4 regions of the Streptomyces sp. NBC_01304 genome follow, and region 2 is predicted to be linked to each of the others. Evidence: riboswitches for the same ligand, from Rfam matches in the RefSeq annotation. Region 2 holds a riboswitch; each other region holds the start of a gene.
What was found. Region 2 has a riboswitch for cobalamin ahead of metE (5-methyltetrahydropteroyltriglutamate--homocysteine S-methyltransferase). Riboswitches for the same ligand answer to the same signal wherever they lie in the genome.
Positions count from the first base shown of each region.

Region 1: another riboswitch for cobalamin. It lies ahead of OG430_RS17925 (ribonucleoside-diphosphate reductase subunit alpha); the one in region 2 lies ahead of metE (5-methyltetrahydropteroyltriglutamate--homocysteine S-methyltransferase).
Region 3: another riboswitch for cobalamin. It lies ahead of OG430_RS30420 (CbtB domain-containing protein); the one in region 2 lies ahead of metE (5-methyltetrahydropteroyltriglutamate--homocysteine S-methyltransferase).
Region 4: another riboswitch for cobalamin. It lies ahead of OG430_RS37170 (cobalamin biosynthesis protein); the one in region 2 lies ahead of metE (5-methyltetrahydropteroyltriglutamate--homocysteine S-methyltransferase).

Region 1 is NZ_CP109055.1:4,128,049-4,132,708, reverse strand. It holds gene OG430_RS17940 (transglycosylase domain-containing protein) at 1-111, opposite strand, end outside; gene OG430_RS17935 (GlxA family transcriptional regulator) at 246-1,211, opposite strand; gene OG430_RS17930 (hypothetical protein) at 1,305-1,526, shown strand; cobalamin riboswitch at 1,612-1,773, shown strand; gene OG430_RS17925 (ribonucleoside-diphosphate reductase subunit alpha) at 1,916-4,324, shown strand; gene OG430_RS17920 (ribonucleotide-diphosphate reductase subunit beta) at 4,315-4,660, shown strand, end outside.
Region 2 is NZ_CP109055.1:1,767,097-1,771,756, forward strand. It holds gene aceA (isocitrate lyase) at 1-466, opposite strand, end outside; gene OG430_RS07795 (short-chain fatty acyl-CoA regulator family protein) at 656-2,071, opposite strand; cobalamin riboswitch at 2,183-2,401, shown strand; gene metE (5-methyltetrahydropteroyltriglutamate--homocysteine S-methyltransferase) at 2,565-4,660, shown strand, end outside.
Region 3 is NZ_CP109055.1:6,843,357-6,848,016, reverse strand. It holds gene OG430_RS30425 (ANTAR domain-containing protein) at 166-897, shown strand; cobalamin riboswitch at 1,322-1,473, shown strand; gene OG430_RS30420 (CbtB domain-containing protein) at 1,507-1,725, shown strand; gene OG430_RS30415 (CbtA family protein) at 1,742-2,533, shown strand; gene OG430_RS30410 (class F sortase) at 2,754-3,410, opposite strand; gene OG430_RS30405 (hypothetical protein) at 3,420-3,938, opposite strand; gene OG430_RS30400 (HAD-IIA family hydrolase) at 4,135-4,660, opposite strand, start outside.
Region 4 is NZ_CP109055.1:8,355,582-8,360,241, reverse strand. It holds gene OG430_RS37185 (lysozyme) at 1-466, shown strand, start outside; gene OG430_RS37180 (inorganic phosphate transporter) at 636-1,922, shown strand; gene OG430_RS37175 (hypothetical protein) at 1,954-2,175, shown strand; cobalamin riboswitch at 2,355-2,526, shown strand; gene OG430_RS37170 (cobalamin biosynthesis protein) at 2,612-3,559, shown strand; gene OG430_RS37165 (cobyric acid synthase) at 3,556-4,660, shown strand, end outside.

The DNA.
Region 1 (4,660 bases), 2.4 Mb from region 2:
CAACTGCAGCCGCCAGGACGGCAGCCAGCGCCGCCATCCGGTGCGGCCCCGTCTCGGGTAGTCGATCCGCCGCTTGCGCCGGCCGGCACGGGCATGGCTGCGTTGCGCCATGCTTCCCACCTCCTCGATCCGGCGAGGAAGAGGGCGAGGCTCCGGTTCCGGTTGTCCGGGTGTCTGCTTGATCCACTTATGCTGCGCGTGTCGGTCCCGGTTCGGTCATGCGGTGTGTGTCGGCCTCAGTTCGGTCATGCGACGCGTGTCGGCCCTTGGAACGTACGCCGGTACGCATTCGGCGTGGTCCCCAGCGTCCGCAGGAACTGATGGCGCAGCGCCGCCGCCGTGCCGAAGCCCGCGCGGCCCGCGATCGCGTCGATCGTCTCGTCCGTCGACTCGAGCAACTGCTGTGCGAGCAGCACGCGTTGGCGCAGGACCCAGCGGTACGGGGTCGTCCCGGTCTCCTGCTGGAAGCGGCGGGCGAAGGTACGCGGCGACATGTGGGCACGGATCGCGAGCTCCTCGACCGTGACCTCCTCGTCGAGGTGGCGCTCCATCCAGACCAGGACGTCACCGACGGTGTCGCACGACGAGATCGGCACCGGCCGCTCGACGTACTGCGCCTGCCCGCCGTCGCGGTGCGGGGGGACGACCATGCGCCGGGCGATGGCGTTGGCCACCTGAGTGCCGTGCTCCTGGCGGACGATGTGCAGACAGGCGTCGATGCCGGCCGCGGTGCCGGCCGACGTGATGACCGGGCCGTCCTCGACGTAGAGCACATCGGCCTCGACCCGGGCCCGCGGGTACTCGATGGCCAGCTCCTTGGCGTACCGCCAGTGCGAGGAGCAGCGCCGCCCGTCCAGGAGTCCGGCCGCGCCGAGGACGTACACGCCGTTGCAGACCGAGAGGACGCGGGCCCCGCGGTCGACCGCCCGGCGCAGGGCGTCGAGGAGTTCCTCCGGGAAGGCCCGCTTCGCGAAGTTCTCGCCGGCCGGGACCGCGATGAGGTCGGCCTCCTCCAGGCGCTCCAGGCCGTGCGCGACCGTCATGGTGAACCCCGCGTGGGTGCTCAGGGTCGGGCCCTCGGCGGAGGCCACCGCGAAGTCGTACACGGGCAGCCCCTGATCGCTCCGGTCGAGGCCGAACACCTCGCAGACGACGCCCAGTTCGAAGGGATGCACGCCGTCGAGCAGTACTGCGACCACGTTTTTCAGCATGCTCCGCAGTCTGCCGCAGAGTTGGCAGGATGTCGAGGTTGTATGGCAGTCCTGCCACTGCCCCCGCGGGGCTCCGAGCGGGAAAGTAGAGCCATGAACACATTCGCAAGCACCGCAGCCGAACTCCTCGTCGTCGCCGGGATCTTCCTCCTCCTGGCCCTCCCTTCCCTCGTCGGTCACGCCCGCGACCGCCGCATCGACCGCGAGCTGCGCGCCGCCGAGCAGGGCCGGGCGGCCGTCTCGCACGAGCCCGTCGCTCCCGTCTCCGTGCCCCTGCGGAGCGCCGGCCGCCGTGCGGAGCACCTTGCCGCCTGAGGCCGCGTGCGGCCGGCCGTCATCGAGGAGGGCACGCCCCCGACACTAGATGTGGGTGTGCCCTCAACTCCCCGCCACAAGATGTATGCTCGTGCTCGCTGTCGCCGCAGGGGAATCCGGTGCGAATCCGGAACTGTCCCGCAACGGTGTACATGTGCGTATCTGTGAACCCCGAGGGTCGTGCACCCCCGGGCCCCGCAGCTCCGCACTCCCCAGTCCGAGCACCTGCCGGCAGCGCACCCGTACCGACCGGTCCGGGTGCCGATGACGTCCGGGCCTCGCGGAATGGGCCGGTGGACGCGACGCCGTGCGCTGCCCGAGGCAGTACGTACCGCCCGTGTGCCCCTCCTCCCCGCGATGGCCCCGAGCCGAGCGAGGGAGTGCTCCACGTGACCATCGCGCCAGTCGACCCTGTCTCATTGCAGGCCGAACAGGCCCGAGCGGAAGACGGCCCCGGTACCGCGCTGCTGCGGACCCTGACCAGCCTCACCGCCGACCTCCCCGACACGGACCCCGGCAAGGTGGCCGCCAGCGCCCTCCGCGGCCGCAACGCCGCATCGGACGAGGCCGAACTGCGCGAGCTCGCCACCGAGGCCGCCGCCGGCCTCATCTCCGAGGACCCGGCCTACGCCCGCCTCGCCGCCCGGCTCCTGACGATCACCATCGCCGAGGAAGCCGCGTCCCAGGGCGTGCGCACCTTCACCGAGTCGGTCTCGCTCGGCCACCGCGAGGGCCTGATCGCGGACCGCACCGCCGAATTCGTCTGGGTCCACACCGCCCGGCTCGACGCGCTCATCGCCGCCTCGTTGGACGAAGGTGCCGACGACCGCTTCGGCTACTTCGGCCTGCGCACCCTGCACTCGCGCTACCTCCTGCGGCACCCGATCACCCGCAAGGTCATCGAGACGCCGCAGCACTTCATGCTGCGCGTCGCCTCCGGCCTCGCCGAGGACGAGTCGGACCGCGCCGTCGACCAGGTCGCCGCGCTGTACGGCCTGATGAGCCGCCTCGACTACCTGCCGTCTTCGCCGACGCTCTTCAACTCCGGCACGCGCCACCCGCAGATGTCGTCCTGCTACCTCCTCGACTCCCCGCTGGACGAGCTCGACTCGATCTACGACCGCTACCACCAGGTGGCGCGGCTCTCCAAGCACGCGGGCGGCATCGGACTCTCGTACTCCCGCATCCGCTCCCGGGGTTCGCTGATCCGCGGCACCAACGGGCACTCCAACGGCATCGTCCCGTTCCTCAAGACCCTCGACGCCTCGGTCGCCGCCGTGAACCAGGGCGGCCGGCGCAAGGGCGCGGCCGCGGTCTACCTGGAGACCTGGCACTCCGACATCGAGGAATTCCTGGAGCTGCGCGACAACACCGGCGAGGACGCCCGGCGCACGCACAACCTCAACCTCGCGCACTGGATCCCGGACGAGTTCATGCGCCGGGTCGCCGCCGACCAGGACTGGTCGCTGTTCTCGCCGGCCGACGTGCCGGACCTCGTCGACCTGTGGGGCGACGAGTTCGACGCCGCGTACAAGAAGGCCGAGGCGGCCGGACTGGCCCAGAAGGCCATCCCCGCACGGGACTTGTACGGCCGCATGATGCGCACCCTCGCGCAGACCGGCAACGGCTGGATGACCTTCAAGGACGCCTCGAACCGTACGGCCAACCAGACGGCGGAGCCGGGCCACACGGTCCACTCCTCCAACCTCTGCACGGAGATCCTGGAGGTGACGGACGACGGGGAGACGGCCGTCTGCAACCTGGGCTCCGTCAACCTCGGCGCGTTCGTGGACGGTTCGGCTCCCGAAGGCATCGACTGGGAGCGGCTCGACGCGACGGTACGCACCGCCGTGACCTTCCTCGACCGGGTCGTCGACATCAACTTCTACCCGACCGAGCAGGCCGGCCGCTCCAACGCGCGCTGGCGCCCGGTCGGCCTCGGCGCGATGGGCCTGCAGGACGTCTTCTTCAAGCTCCGCCTGCCCTTCGACTCGCCCGAGGCACGCTCCCTCTCCACCCTGATCGCCGAGCGCATCATGCTCGCCGCGTACGAGGCCTCCACGGACCTCGCCGAGCGCAGCGGCCCGCTCCCGGCCTGGGAGAAGACCCGCACCGCGCGCGGCGTCCTGCACCCCGACCACTACGACGTGGACCTGCACTGGCCCGAGCGCTGGGCCGCCCTGCGGGAACGCATCGCGGTGACCGGCATGCGCAACTCGCTCCTGCTCGCCATCGCACCGACCGCCACCATCGCCTCGATCGCCGGCGTCTACGAGTGCATCGAGCCCCAGGTCTCCAACCTCTTCAAGCGCGAGACGCTGAGCGGGGAGTTCCTGCAGGTCAACGCCTACCTGGTGGACGAGCTCAAGCGGCTCGGCGTCTGGGACGCGCAGAGCCGGGAGGCGCTGCGCGAGGCCAACGGGTCGGTGCAGGGCTTCGGTTGGATCCCCGCCGAGGTGCGCGAGCTGTACCGCACGGCGTGGGAGATCCCGCAGCGGGCGCTGATCGACATGGCGGCGGAGCGCACGCCGTTCCTCGACCAGTCGCAGTCGCTGAACCTGTTCCTGGAGACGCCCACCATCGGCAAGCTCAGCTCGATGTACGCGTACGCCTGGAAGCAGGGCCTGAAGACCACGTACTACCTGCGTTCACGGCCGGCCACGCGCATCGCGCGTGCGGCGTCCGGGGCCCAGTCCGGGGCGTCGGCCAACCCCATCCCCGTACAGGCGAACACGCCCGATCCCGAGGCGATCGCCTGCTCCCTCGAAAACCCCGAGTCCTGCGAGGCATGCCAGTAATCATGAGTAACAAGAACCTGCTCGACCCGGGCTTCGAACTCACCCTGCGCCCCATGCGCTACCCCGACTTCTACGAGCGCTACCGGGACGCGATCAAGAACACCTGGACCGTCGAGGAGGTCGACCTCCACTCGGACGTCACCGACCTCGCCAAGCTCTCGCCGGGGGAGCAGCACATGATCGGCCGCCTGGTCGCGTTCTTCGCGACCGGCGACTCGATCGTCGCGAACAACCTCGTCCTCACGCTCTACAAGCACATCAACTCCCCTGAGGCGCGGCTGTATCTCTCGCGCCAGCTGTTCGAGGAGGCTGTGCACGTCCAGTTCTATCTGACGC
Region 2 (4,660 bases):
ATCCGGCCTCCGCGTCGGCGACGATCGGCGCGAGCCAGTCGGTCGTGTCGCTGCCCCCTTCGGCGGTGGCGATCTGGTCGGCGCGCAGCAGCGCGTTGTTGATCCGACGCACCACCTGGGGAACGGAGTTGACCGGGTACAGGCTCTGGTCGGGGTAGGTGTGACCGGCCTGATTGGCGTCGGCGGCGACCTGCCAGCCCGACAGATAGATCGCCCGCAGGCCGGCCCTCACCTGCTGCACGGCCTGCCCGCCGGTGAGCGCGCCGAGCGCGTGGACGTAGTCCCGTTCGTGCAGTTCGCGCCAGAGCCGCTCGGCGCCGCGCCGGGCGAGGGTGTGCTCCTCGCGGACGCTGCCGGACAGGCGTACGACGTCCTCGGCGGTGTAGGTGCGCTCGATCCCCTGCCAACGCGGGTCCGTCGCCCACCGCTGCCGCAGCTCTTCGGCCGTCGTGCGTGCCTGCGCCATGACTGTTCTCCCCAAGGTGTCTCGTGAAGTGTGCCAACTCCTGGCACGACGTGCCGGGTTGGAAAGTGCAGCCCCTTGACCGGCGGCCACAACACGACTTTCGCAGTGGCACTCCGTGCCCTCAAGCAGGGACTTATGCCAAGTTCTGCGCATCTTCACGGGACAGTTGCCAACTTTGCGAAGCCGACTTCAGCCGACGCGCGGCTCCCCGGCCACCGGGTAGGGCACGAAGGTGCTGCTGTTCTCGTCGATCGCGAGCCGGCGGTCCAGGGGCGGCACGGCCCGCTGCGGGCAGTCGATGCGTTCGCAGAGGCGGCAGCCCATGCCGATGGGAACGGCGGCGGAGATGTTGTCGAGGTCGAGGCCGTCGGAGTAGACGAGCCGGGCGGCATGCCGGATCTCGCAGCCCAGACCGATGGCGAAGGTCTTGCCGGGCTCTCCCCAGCCGCCCCGGTGGCGGGTGGCGGCGCGGGCCGTCCACAAGTACCGCTGGCCGTCCGGCATCGCGGCGACCTGGACGTGGATGCGGCCGGGGGCGGCGAACGCCTCGTAGACGTTCCACAGCGGGCAGGTGCCGCCGGCCCGGGAGAAGTGGAACGCGGTGGCCGACTGGCGTTTGGACATGTTGCCCGCCCGGTCGACCCGGACGAACGAGAAGGGGACACCACGCAGCCGGGGGCGTTGCAACGTGCTGAGGCGGTGGCAGATGGTCTCGTAGCCGAGACCGAAGTGGTCGGTCAGCCGCTCGATGTCGTAGCGGAACTCCTCCGCCGCCGCGTGGAAGCGGCGGTACGGGAGGATCAGGGCTGCGGCGAAGTAGTTGGCGATGCCGATGCGGGCCAGCGGCCAGGCGGCGGAGTCCGGCGCGAAGTCCTCGGAGGCGAGGGCGGAGAGTTCATCGGCGTACTCCAGGAGCGCCAGCTGCGTCGCCATCCGGAACGCCTGCTGGCCGGGGCGCAGCCGGGCGGAGAGGTTCAGGACCCCGGCCGCCGGGTCGTAGCGGTGCAGCAACTCGCCGCAGTCCGCGGCCAGTCGTACGCCGTGACGCTCGGTGAGACGTGCGGACAGGCTGCGCACCACCTCTCCCGGGCGGATGCCGGTCTCGGCGGCCAGCCGCTCCGCGGCGAGGTCCGTGTCGTGCAGATAGTTCTGGCGGCGGTAGAAGAACTCGCGTATCTCCTCGTGTGCGGAACGGGGTTGGGCCGTCGTACCCGGCCCCCGCCCCTCCGCGGCTTCGGTCAGCTGCTCGGCGAGGTGCTGGTTGCGGCGGCCCAGGTCCACCAGGAGCTGCGCCGCCGCAGGGGTGCGCGAGGCCAGCTCCGCGAGGTCGGTCGCCGACACCCGGCCCGCGGCGACCTCGCCGGTGAGGGCGTCCCGCAGGTCGGCCACGAGGCGGCTGGTGTCGCGCTCGGAGAAGAAGCCGGGGTCCACGCCGAACGTCTCCGTCAGGCGCAGCAGGACGGGCACGGTCAGCGGCCGCGAATCGTGCTCCATCTGGTTCAGATAGCTCGGGGAGATCGCGAGGACCCGGGCCAACTCGACCTGGCTCATGCGCCGTTCCTCGCGCAGCCGCCGCAACCGCGCTCCGGCGTACGTCTTGCTCACCCTTGGCTCCTGTCCGGTCACGATCGTCGGCACCGCGTCGCGATCGTAACCACGGGGCGGTTCGCCCCCTTCGGGAGGAGACCGCCATACCCGTACTCCAGCCGCATCCTCTAGGCTGGGTGCGCAGCTGGTTCGCCCCGTCCGCCAGGCGGGAGGCGTCGTAAGAGGGAACCCGGTGTAAATCCGGGACTGCCCCGCAGCGGTGAGCGGGAACGACCGCCGTCATACGCACTGGGCCCGGCCGGGTCTGGGAAGCGACGGCCAGTAGGTGTCCTCCTCTTGGAGGGCGTGCTCGCGAGTCCGAAGACCTGCCCGTTGCCCGCGCGCGATCCCTCGTGCGCGGACATCCCGGTGACCTCGTGGGCGGGTCGGCGTACATATCGGAGGAACACCGCGTCCGTAGTGCGCGTGCGGTCCGTCCGATGTGTCATCCCCCTTCGCGTCCGTGTCCCGTCGCCGGGATCTCAGGAGTCATCTCGCGAAGGAGATTTCCGTGACAGCGAAGTCCGCAGCCGCGGCGGCGCAGGCCACCGTGTACGGCTACCCCCGCCAGGGCGCGCAGCGCGAACTGAAGAAGGCCGTCGAGGGGTACTGGAAGGGCCGGATCGGCGCCGACGCCCTCAAGGAGATCGCCGAGGGCCTGCGCCGGGCGAACTGGCAGCAGTTGGCCGACGCGGGCGTGCACGAGGTGCCGACCGGCGACTTCTCCTACTACGACCACGTCCTGGACACCAGCGTCATGGTCGGCGCCGTCCCCGCCCGGCACCGCGCGGCCGTCGAAGCGGACACTCTCGACGGCTACTTCGCGATGGCCCGGGGCAACCAGGACGTGGCACCCCTTGAGATGACCAAGTGGTTCGACACCAACTACCACTATCTTGTGCCGGAGTTGGGGCCGGACACGGTCTTCGCGGCGGACTCCGCCAAGCAGGTGGCCGAGCTCAAGGAGGCCCTGGCGTTCGGCCACACCGCGCGCCCCGTCCTCGTCGGGCCCGTCACGTACCTGCTGCTCGCCAAGCCCGCCCCCGGCGTCGCGCCCGACTTCGAGCCGCTCACCCTGCTCGACCGGCTGCTCCCGGTGTACGCGGAGGTCCTGGCCGATCTGCGGGCGGCGGGCGCCGAGTGGGTGCAGCTGGACGAGCCGGCCCTGGTCCAGGACCGCACCCCGGCGGAACTGAACGCCACCGCCCGCGCCTACCGCGATCTGGGCGCCCTGCCCGACCGGCCGAAGCTCCTGGTCGCCTCCTATTTCGACCGGCTCGGCGAAGCGCTTCCCGTGCTCGCCAAGGCGCCGGTGGACGGGCTGGCGCTCGACTTCACCGGGGCCGCCGCCGCCAACCTGGACGATCTCGCCGCGGTCGGCGGGCTGCCGGGCAAGCGGCTCGTCGCGGGCGTCGTCGACGGCCGCAACGTCTGGATCAACGACTTCGAGAAGTCCCTGTCCGTTCTCGGCACCCTGCTCGGCCTCGCCGACCGGGTCGACGTGGCCGCCTCCTGCTCGCTGCTGCACGTGCCCCTCGACGCGGCCGCCGAGCGGGACATCGAGCCGCAGATCCTGCGCTGGCTGGCGTTCGCCCGGCAGAAGACGACGGAGATCGTCACCCTCGCCCGCGGCCTCGCCCGGGGCACCGGCGCCATCGCCGCCGAACTGGCCGCCAACCGGGCCGACCTGGCGTCCCGGGCCGGCTCCCCCATCACCCACGACCCGGCGGTGCGGGCCCGCGCCGCCGCGATCACCGACGCGGACGGCCGCCGCTCGGCGCCGTACGAGGCGCGGGCCGCCGCCCAGCGGGACCGCCTCGGGCTGCCGCTCCTGCCGACCACCACGATCGGCTCGTTCCCGCAGACCGCCGAGTTGCGCACGGCGCGCGCCGATCTGCGCGCGGGGCGCATCGGCGCGGCCGCGTACGAGGAGCGCATCGAGGCCGAGATCCAGGAGGTCCTCGCCTTCCAGGAGAAGGCCGGCATCGACGTCCTGGTGCACGGCGAGCCCGAACGCAACGACATGGTCCAGTACTTCGCGGAACAGCTGAGCGGCTACCTCGCCACCCAGCACGGCTGGGTCCAGTCGTACGGCACCCGCTATGTGCGGCCGCCGGTCCTCGCCGGGGACATCTCCCGCCCCGAGCCGATGACGGTGCGCTGGACGTCGTACGCCCAGTCGCTGACCGACCGGCCCGTCAAGGGCATGCTGACCGGTCCGGTGACCATGCTCGCCTGGTCGTTCGTACGCGACGACCAGCCGCTCGGCGACACCGCACGGCAGGTCGCGCTCGCCCTGCGCGACGAGGTCGACGACCTGGAGGCGGCGGGCACTTCGGTCATCCAGGTCGACGAGCCCGCCCTGCGCGAGACGCTGCCGCTGCGGGCCGCCGGACATGCTGCGTACCTGGAGTGGGCCACGGAGTCGTTCCGCCTCAGCACCGGTGGCGTACGGCCGGACACCCAGATCCACACGCACATGTGCTACGCCGAGTTCGGCGACATCGTCCGGGCCATCGACGACCTCGACGCCGACGTCATCAGCCTGGAGGCGGCCCGCTCCCACATGCAGGTCGCCCGGGAGCTGGCCGAGCACGGCTATCCCCG
Region 3 (4,660 bases), 5.1 Mb from region 2:
GTGCACCGTCCGGCTCCCAATCCTGACATACGTACCCGCACGCCACGAGGCTGACCGGGGCCTGCATCTTCTTCGTAGATGAGCCGTTACACCCTTCCCAGATCGGGTAGGCGCGGAGATGCCTGCCAACTGAATCGGTCGAGAGAGGCCACCATGCAACACTCCATGAGCCAATTGCGGCTGGCCTCCGCCTTCGTGGAGACCGCCGACACCCTGACCACCGACTTCGATCCGGCCAAGTACCTGGCACGCCTCGCCGACCGCTGCGTGGAGCTGCTCGGGGCGGTGGCCGCCGGAGTCGTGCTCTTCTCCGAGGAGCAGGTCTCCCTGGTCACCAGCTCGGACCGGGACGACTGGGTGCTCGGTCTGCTCGAGGTGCAGCACCTCGGCGGGCCCTGCCTGGACAGCTTCACCACCGGCGCCCCGGTCGGGCCGGTGCCGCTCGACGAGCCCCAAACCCTCACCCGCTGGCCGGATTTCACCGTGCGGGCCCGGGTCCAGGACATCAGCTCCACCTATGCGGTGCCACTACGGCTGCGCGAGACCGTGCTCGGCGCGGTGATCGTCTTCACCACGCACCAGCGGCCCCGCGCCGAGGTGGAGCTGGCCCAGGCGCTCGCCGACGCCGCGACCATCGGTCTGCTGCACCAACGCGAGATGTCCCAGTGCCGGGAGCTCTCCGAGCAGTTGCAGACCGCGCTGACCAGCCGCGTACTGATCGAGCAGGCCAAGGGGCTGCTCGCCGAGCGCTGGGGCGTCGGGGTGGACGAAGCCTTCCGGGCCCTGCGCCGCCATGCCCGCACGGCCCGCCGGCCGCTCAGCATGGTCGCGCAGGCCGTGATGGACGGGGATCTGGACGACTATGCGCTGCGTGGAGAACGCAACACACCGTCCTGATCGGGACGCCCGGCGGTCGCGGTCGGGAGGCGCGGCTGCCGTGATCGCGCGGCACGGCAGCCGTGATCAGAACTCACCCACCGCCACCAGGCCACGACTTGGCGTCAAAGTGCCTCTAGGCCTTGGCGTTCATCCGTTCTAGAGTTGGGCCAACGGCTCTACGCAGAGTTGCCGTTCAACGGCCCCAGCCCCCGGCCACACGCCAGAACAACTGGACTGGCCTCAGAACCTCCCGTGCCGGCGCCGGGTTACTCCCGCAGCCCGAGCGCGCGCGGTCGAGGACCGGCCCGGCCGGCGGCTCCGGGGGGAGCGGGTCACCGGCCGGGTCAGGTGCGCCCCCCGAGCCTCCAAGAGCCCCCCTTGCCGCCCCCGGTGACCTCGCAAAGGACAGGCAGGCCTGGTTGACAGGGGTTGCCGTGGACTGCGACTCTCCCGGACGACAAGTCCATACATTGAGGCGACGGTTGACAGGAACCCGGTGCAACTCCGGGGCGGTCCCGCCACTGTGACCCCACGCGCCACCCTCCGGTGACGCGTACGGGAAGTCAGGAACTGAACCCGTCGTCCTCCTGCCATGGGGCGTGGAAACCCCAGAAGGAGGTCACCGGTATGTCTCTGCAGCACGCGCAGCACACCGACACCGCGGCGGTTTCGGCCGCCACCACCCGCACCCGCGACCTGCTGATCGCCTCGGCCGCGGTCATCATCGCTCTTGTGGCGCTGTACGCGATCTTCCTGGACAACGGAACGATGATCGCCGCGACGGGCGACTACCTGCACGAGTTCTCCCACGACGGACGGCACCTCTTCGGCGCCCCCTGCCACTGATCGGGGCGCTCGCACCATGTCTTCACCCGTACTCCCCCTGCTCGGGCGCGGTCTTGCGGCAGGAGGAGCGGCCGGTCTTGCCACCGGTCTCTTCTCCCTGCTGCTCGCCGAGCCCTTGATGGACAAGGCGATCCGCCTCGAAGAGGCACGCTCCGAATCCGGCCACAAGCACGAGCCGGCCGGCGCGATAGTCAAGCACCACGAGGAGCTCTTCACGCGCTCCCAGCAGCACTTCGGCCTGGTCGTCACGGCGATCGTCGCGGGCCTCGCCCTCGGCCTGCTCTTCGCCGTCGCCTACGCCCTGGTGCACCGCCGCACGCCCACCGCCGGTTCCCCGTGGACGCGCGCCCTCACCTTCTCCACGGCCGCCTTCCTGGCCGTCTCGCTGCTCCCCGGGCTGCGCTACCCGGCCAACCCGCCCGGCGTCGGCGACTCCACCACGGTCGCCAACCGGCAGGCCCTGTGGCTGGCCGCGGTCGCCATCGGGGTGCTCGGCATGGTCCTGGTCTGGCAGGTGTACGTACGCCTCGCGTCCCGCTCCGTGCCGGTCAGGCACCTCGCGGTCGCGGTGGCCACGATCGCCGTCCTGGTCGCGCTGTTCGCGCTGCCGGGCAACCCGGACGAGGTCCCGGTCGCGGCGACGCTCCTGTGGGATTTCCGGGTCCTCTCGATCGCTTCACACGTGCTGCTCTGGGGCGTGTTCGCGGCGGTCTTCGGCGCACTCGGCCTGCGGGCCGCCGCCCGCGCCGCCGCTCCGGCCCCGGCCGCCGCGGAGGCTTCGGGTCAAGGGCCGGTGCCGGTGGGCTAGGGCCTGTCTCCCCGATCTCTGTGGATCAGCCTGCGGCGTCTGGTGCGTGCTCTCGGCGTGCCGGGCGGAAGGCCCCGTCGATGGGCCGGACGTACTTGGTCTTTCGCCCGGTGCGGCGAGAGGGGGTCCCCCCTGCTCGAAGAGCTTGGGGGAGCGTGCCAGGCGTCGCGAGGCAGACGGGAGTTTGAAGACAGGCCCTAGTTGAGTCGGGCCGGGTGGCTCAGGGCCCGGTGCCCGTGAGGTAGGCCGAGACCACCACGTTCGACGTGTACGCCTTGGCCGCCCGGTCGAAGGTGCCGCCGCAGGTGATCAGGCGCAGCTCGGCCCGGTCCGGCTCGCGGGCGCCGTAGGCCTGCTGTGCGTCGAACCGGTCGCGGGTGAAGACCTGGACGTCCTCGACGGTGAACTCCGCGAGCGAGCCGTCCGCGCGGGTCACCCGGATCTGCTGGCCCGGGCGCAGCGTGCTGAGGTTGTAGAAGACAGCGGGCTGCGTCTCGGTGTCCACATGCCCGACGAACAGCGCGGCCCCCTTGGCACCGGGCTTCACCCCGCCCCCGTACCACCCGACCACACCTTTCTGGTCGTACGGGGGCGGGTCGATGGCCCTTTCCGCGTCGAGGCCCCGCTTCACGACGGGGGCCTGCACTCCTATGGCGGGGATGTCCACGCGGTGCGGCCGGGCGGGCGGCAACGGCTTGTGGGCGGGCGGCAGTTGGACCTCGGCGGGCTGCCCGATCCCCGACACGTCACCGATGCTCGGGCCGCTCTGCGGCACATCGGTCAGATCGCTCCCCCAGACCAGCAGACCGGCGAGGAGCACGACCCAGGCAAGACCGGTGAGCAGCCGGCTGGACACCGGCGACCTCTCGTCGGCCATCTCACCGACTCACTCGGAGCGACGACGCCGACGACGGCTCACGAGCCGCCCCGCCACGGCCAGGGCCGCGGCTCCGGCCAGCATCCCGCCGATGAGCGTGTGCCGGGTGCCCGGCCCGTCGTCCGTGGTCGCGGCAAGCTTGGCGGTGCCGCCGCCGCCGGCCTTGATCGGGGCGGTCGGCGAGGGCTGGTTCCGCACGACGGTGACGGTCCCCTTGGCCTTCCCGTCCTGCCCGTCGCAGGTCACGGACACGTCGTACGTTCCCGGGGTGGCGGTCGACCGGATCATCGCCTCACCGGCCAGCGGAAACCCCTTGCCGTCCCGCCCGGTGAGGGCGCCGTCGGCGACGAAGGCGGGCGATTTGGCGGAGCCGGTGGTGCCGTCACAGCCGGAGGCGTAGAGCTGGATCTGGGCGCCGGGGGTCGCTTGCGCGGGCGTGACCTTGACCGTGCCGTCCGCTGCCGCGGCGGGGCTGGTCAGGGTGATTGCCGCGAGGGCGGCGCACAGGGTGGGTGCAACTCGGCGCATGGTTGCAGCTTGCGGCGCTTTGGCTGCGGCCGCATCCGGGGGTGGGCTGTTCAGGGCTTTTTCTCCCCGCCCCTTCCCGAAATCCTGCGGAGCTGTGTCCTCAAACGCCGGACGGGCTGATTTCATCAGCCCGTCCGGCGTTTGAGGACAGTCTTTGAAGCTGGCGGCAGCCTTACGGGAAGGGGCGGGGTGGGGGCTAAATCCTGTCCACCAGATCCGCGATCGAATCCACGATCTTCGACGGCCGGAACGGGTACTTGTCCACATCACCCGCAGCCGTGAGCCCGGTGAGCACGAGATACGTCAGCATCCCCGCCTCCAGCCCGGCCAGGACATCCGTGTCCATGCGATCCCCGATCATCGCGCTGGTCTCGGAATGCGCCCCGATCGCATTCAAGCCCGTCCGCATCATCAAGGGATTGGGCTTGCCCGCGAAGTAGGGCTCCTTACCCGTCGCCTTGGTGATCAGCGCGGCAACCGCCCCGGTCGCCGGCAACGGCCCCTGCAGCGAGGGCCCGGTCTCGTCCGGGTTGGTGCAGATGAAGCGCGACCCGGCATTGATCAGCCGGACCGCCTTGGTCATGGCCTCGAAGGAGTAGGTCCGGGTCTCGCCCAGCACCACGTAATCGGGCTCGGAGTCCGTCAGGACGTACCCGATGTCGTGCAGCGCCGTGGTCAGACCCGCCTCGCCGATCACGTACGCCGTGCCGCCCGGCCGCTGG
Region 4 (4,660 bases), 6.6 Mb from region 2:
CCGGGGCGCGTACCACTTCGCCGTGCCGAGCGAGTCGTCCGGCAAGTCGCAGGCCGCCTACTTCCTGAGGAACGGCGGCAGGTGGTCGCGCGACGGGTGGACGCTGCCGCCCGCGCTCGACATCGAGTACAACCCGTACAGCTCGAAGAAGTGCTACGGACTGAGCAAGTCCGAGATGGTCGGCTGGGTCGCGTCCTTCAGCAACGAGATCAAGCGGCAGACCGGCCGCCGGCCCGTGATCTACACCAACACGAACTGGTGGAAGCGGTGCACCGGGAACTACGCGGGCTTCGGTGACAATCACGCGCTGTGGCTGGCCCGCTACGGCTCCTCGCCCGGCGAGCTGCCGAAAGGCTGGGGCTACCTGACCTTCTGGCAGTACGACAACGGCAGCGGCCGGCTGCCGGGTGATCAGAATCTCTTCAACGGGTCGATGACCCAGCTCAAGCGGTTCGCCCGGGGCTAGACCGGGGGGCGGATCGCCGGGATCCCCGGGCGGGTGCCGCCGCTTTCGAACCGAAGGGAGAGGCGGCCTCCCGCTTTGGGACACCACACCGCCCGCCCCAGTTCATCTTCCGTTCACTCAGGTTGCTTACGTTCGTCCAGCCACTGACATCGAGCGATTGCCTGGGTAAATGGAACACATAACGCTGCTGCTCGCGATTGTGATCGTGACAGCTCTCGTGTTCGATTTCACGAACGGTTTCCACGACACCGCCAACGCGATGGCGACGACCATCTCGACCGGCGCACTCAAGCCCAAGACCGCGGTGGCCATGTCCGCGGTGCTGAACCTCGTCGGAGCATTCCTGTCCGTCGAAGTCGCCAAGACGATCTCCAGCGGTCTGGTGAGTGAAGACGGCATCAAGCCCGAAGTCATCCTTGCGGCGCTCGTCGGCGCCATCCTGTGGAATCTGCTGACCTGGCTGGTCGGCCTTCCCTCCAGCTCCTCGCACGCCCTCATGGGCGGTCTGATCGGCGCCACGGTCGCGTCCATCGGCTTCTCCGGTGTCAACGGCGGTGTCGTCGTCACCAAGGTGCTGATCCCCGCGCTCGCCGCTCCGCTGGTCGCCGGTCTCGCCGCGTACCTGGCCTCCCGGCTGACGTACAAGCTCGGCAAGAACATCACCGCGAAGTCCTCCGCGAAGGGCTACCGCGGCGGCCAGATCGCCTCTGCCGGCCTCGTCTCGCTCGCGCACGGCACCAACGACGCGCAGAAGACGATGGGCATCATCACCCTCGCCCTGGTCGCCGGCGGCGCGCTCGCGCCCGGCTCCAACCCGCCGGTCTGGGTCATCGTCTCGGCCGGTCTGGCCATCGCGATGGGCACCTACCTCGGCGGCTGGCGCATCATCCGCACCATGGGCAAGGGCCTCACCGATCTGCAGCCGCAGCAGGGCTTCGCCGCCCAGACCTCGGCCGCCTCGGTCATCCTGGCCTCGTCGAACCTCGGCTTCTCCCTCTCCACCACGCACTCCTGCTCGGGTGCCGTGATGGGCGCGGGCCTCGGCCGCAAGGGCGGCGTGGTGCGCTGGTCGACCGCGACCCGGATGTTCGTCGCGTGGGGTCTGACCCTGCCGGCCGCCGGTCTGGTCGCCGCGGGCGCCGAGTTCGTGGCCCGGCAGGGCGACTGGGGCATCGCGGCCGTCGCGGTCTTCCTGGTCGCGTCCTGTGCCGCGATCTGGTTCATCTCGCGCCGCCAGGTCGTCGACCACACCAACGTCGTGAACGACGAGATCACGGATGTCGCCGAGGCCGAGCCCGCGGGCGTCGTGACCACCGCGATCGCCGCGGTCACCCCGCCGCCGGCCGGTATGGCCGCCGCCACCGTCGAGACGTCCGAGGACGTCAAGACGACCATCCCGGCCCCCACCGCCCCCGCCGTCGCGGATCCCGCGCGCCCGGCTACGGCGACGGTCTGAGCCCCCGGGCTCGGAGAGTAAGGACAGCAGCATGAACATCGACTGGGCAGCTCTCGGCTCCGTCTTCGGCGTCAGCCTTCTGGCGACCGTCTCCCTGGTGGCCCTGTTCACCCTGGGCATCCTCGGTCTCTCCAAGCAGGAGGAGGCCGCGGCTTCCGGCGGCTCCGCGGCGCTCGCGCGCTCGGGGGCGTACGCCTGCTTCGCACTGTGCGCGGCGGCGGTCTCGTACGGAATCTTCCTGATCGTCACCTGACGGCGGCGATCGACGGATTCGTCACCTGACGGTACGGATCCGGAGCACCGCGACGCGAGCGGCGTCCGGCGACTTTCCGAGGTCGCCGGGCGCCGCTCTCGTGTGTCCTCGTGTGGGCCTCGGCACACTCTTTAGCCGCAGGTCAAAGCCGAGTTGACGGGCCTCGCGGAGCGTGGTGGACTTCCGGAGCCAATTACGGCGGCAGCAGAGGAAGCCGGTGCGAATCCGGCGCGGTCCCGCCACTGTCACCGGGGGTTCACTCCCCCGGAAGCCAGGAACTCTCTCCGCCGGTCACGTCGAACCAGGGCGCGGACCCTGAGTGAGGACATTCGCCATGCGCGGCTGCCGTTCAGCTGTCCCTGTGCCCCTGCGGGCACCCAGTGCGTCAAGTGCTTCCTGTTTCAGGGTCCTTCGAGGCGTAGCGGCGGGCTGAACCGTGCCTGCCGATCGCGACTTCGCGTACGGCGCCGCCGCCGGACTGTTCGGCGACCTGCTGCTCGGCGATCCCCGCCGTGGGCATCCGGTCGCCGCTTTCGGGCGCGCGGCGGGCGCCGTCGAGCGGGTGCTGTGGCGTGACCACCGTGGGTGGGGCGCGCTGCACACCGCTGTGTGCGTGGGGGGTGCCGTGGGCGCCGCCGCGCTGGTTTCGCATGCCGTACGTGCCTCTCGTCGCGCCTCTTTCGCGCTGACGGCCGCCGCCACCTGGGCGGTGGTCGGCGGGACTTCGCTCGGCCGGGAGGCGCGGGCCATCGGGGGCGCGCTGGCCGCGGGTGACGTGGACGTGGCGCGGGAGCGGCTGCCCCATCTGTGCGGGCGGGACCCGCAGGCCCTGGACGAGGACGGGATCGCGCGCGCGGTCGTGGAGTCCGTGGCCGAGAACACCTCCGACGCCGTGGTCGGGGCGCTCGTGTGGGGAGCTGTCGGCGGGGTGCCGGGGCTTGTCGGGTTCCGGGCCGTGAACACCCTCGACGCGATGGTCGGGCACAAGTCGGTCAAGTACCGCCGCTACGGCTGGGCTTCGGCCCGGCTCGACGACGTGGCCGGCTGGCCTGGGGCCCGTCTGACGGCGGCGCTCGCGGTGGTCGCGGGCGGGGACCGGCGCGGTGCGGCCAAGGCCTGGCGCGAGGACGCGGACCGGCATCCGAGCCCCAACGCGGGCCCCGTGGAGGCGGCCTTCGCGGGCGCGCTCGGGGTGCGGCTCGGCGGGACCCTGTCGTACGGCGGACGCGTCGAGCACCGGCCGGTGCTCAACCCGGCCGGGCGCAAAGTGGGGGTCGACGACATCGAGCGGGCCGTGCGGCTTTCGCGGCGGGTGAGTTGGGGGGCGCTCGCCGTGTGTGCGGCGGCGCGGATCCTCGTACGGAAGAAGAGGTGCAGGTCATGAGCGGTGGACTGTTGGTGGCCGGGACCACCTCCGATGCCGGGAAGAGCGTCGTCACGGCCGGGATCTGCCGCTGGCTGGTCCGCCGTGGCGTGAAGGTCGCGCCCTTCAAGGCGCAGAACATGTCGCTGAATTCGTTCGTCACGCGCGAGGGCGCCGAGATCGGCCGTGCCCAGGCCATGCAGGCGCAGGCCGCCCGCGTCGAGCCGACCGCGCTGATGAACCCGGTGCTGCTCAAGCCGGGCAGCGACCGCTCCAGCCAGGTCGTCCTGATGGGCAAGCCGGTGGGCGAGATGAGCGCGCGCGGCTATCACGGGGGACGCCAAGAGGCGTTGCTCGGGACGGTCGTGGACTGTCTTGAGCAGTTGCGGGGCAGCTATGACGCGGTGATCTGCGAGGGGGCGGGCAGTCCGGCCGAGATCAATCTGCGGCGTACGGACATCGTGAACATGGGCATCGCGCGGGCCGCGCGGTTCCCCGTCGTCGTGGTCGGCGACATCGACCGGGGCGGGGTCTTCGCGTCCTTCTTCGGTACGACGGCGCTGCTCAGCGCGGAGGACCAGGCGCTGGTGGCCGGGTACTTGGTGAACAAGTTCCGGGGCGATGTGTCCCTCCTGGAACCCGGCCTCGACATGCTGGAGAACCTCACCGGGCGGCGTACGTACGGTGTGCTGCCCTTCGCGCACGGGCTCGGCATCGACGAGGAGGACGGGCTCCGGGTGTCGTTGCGCGGCACCGTGCGGGAGTCGGTCGTGGCTCCCCCGGTCGGCGAGGACGTGCTGCGGGTCGCCGTGTGCGCGGTGCCGCTGATGTCCAACTTCACCGATGTGGACGCGCTCGCCGCCGAGCCGGGTGTGGTCGTACGTTTCGTCGACCGCGCCGAGGAACTGGTGGACGCGGACCTGGTGATCGTGCCGGGGACGCGCGGGACGGTGAAGGCGCTTCAGTGGCTGCGCGAGCGCGGGCTCGCGGACGCGCTGGCCCGGCGGGCCGCCGAGGGGCGTCCGGTGCTCGGCATCTGCGGCGGCTTCCAGGTGCTCGGCGAGCACATCGAGGACGACGTCGAGTCGCGCGCGGGCGCCGTGGACGGGCTCGGACTGCTGC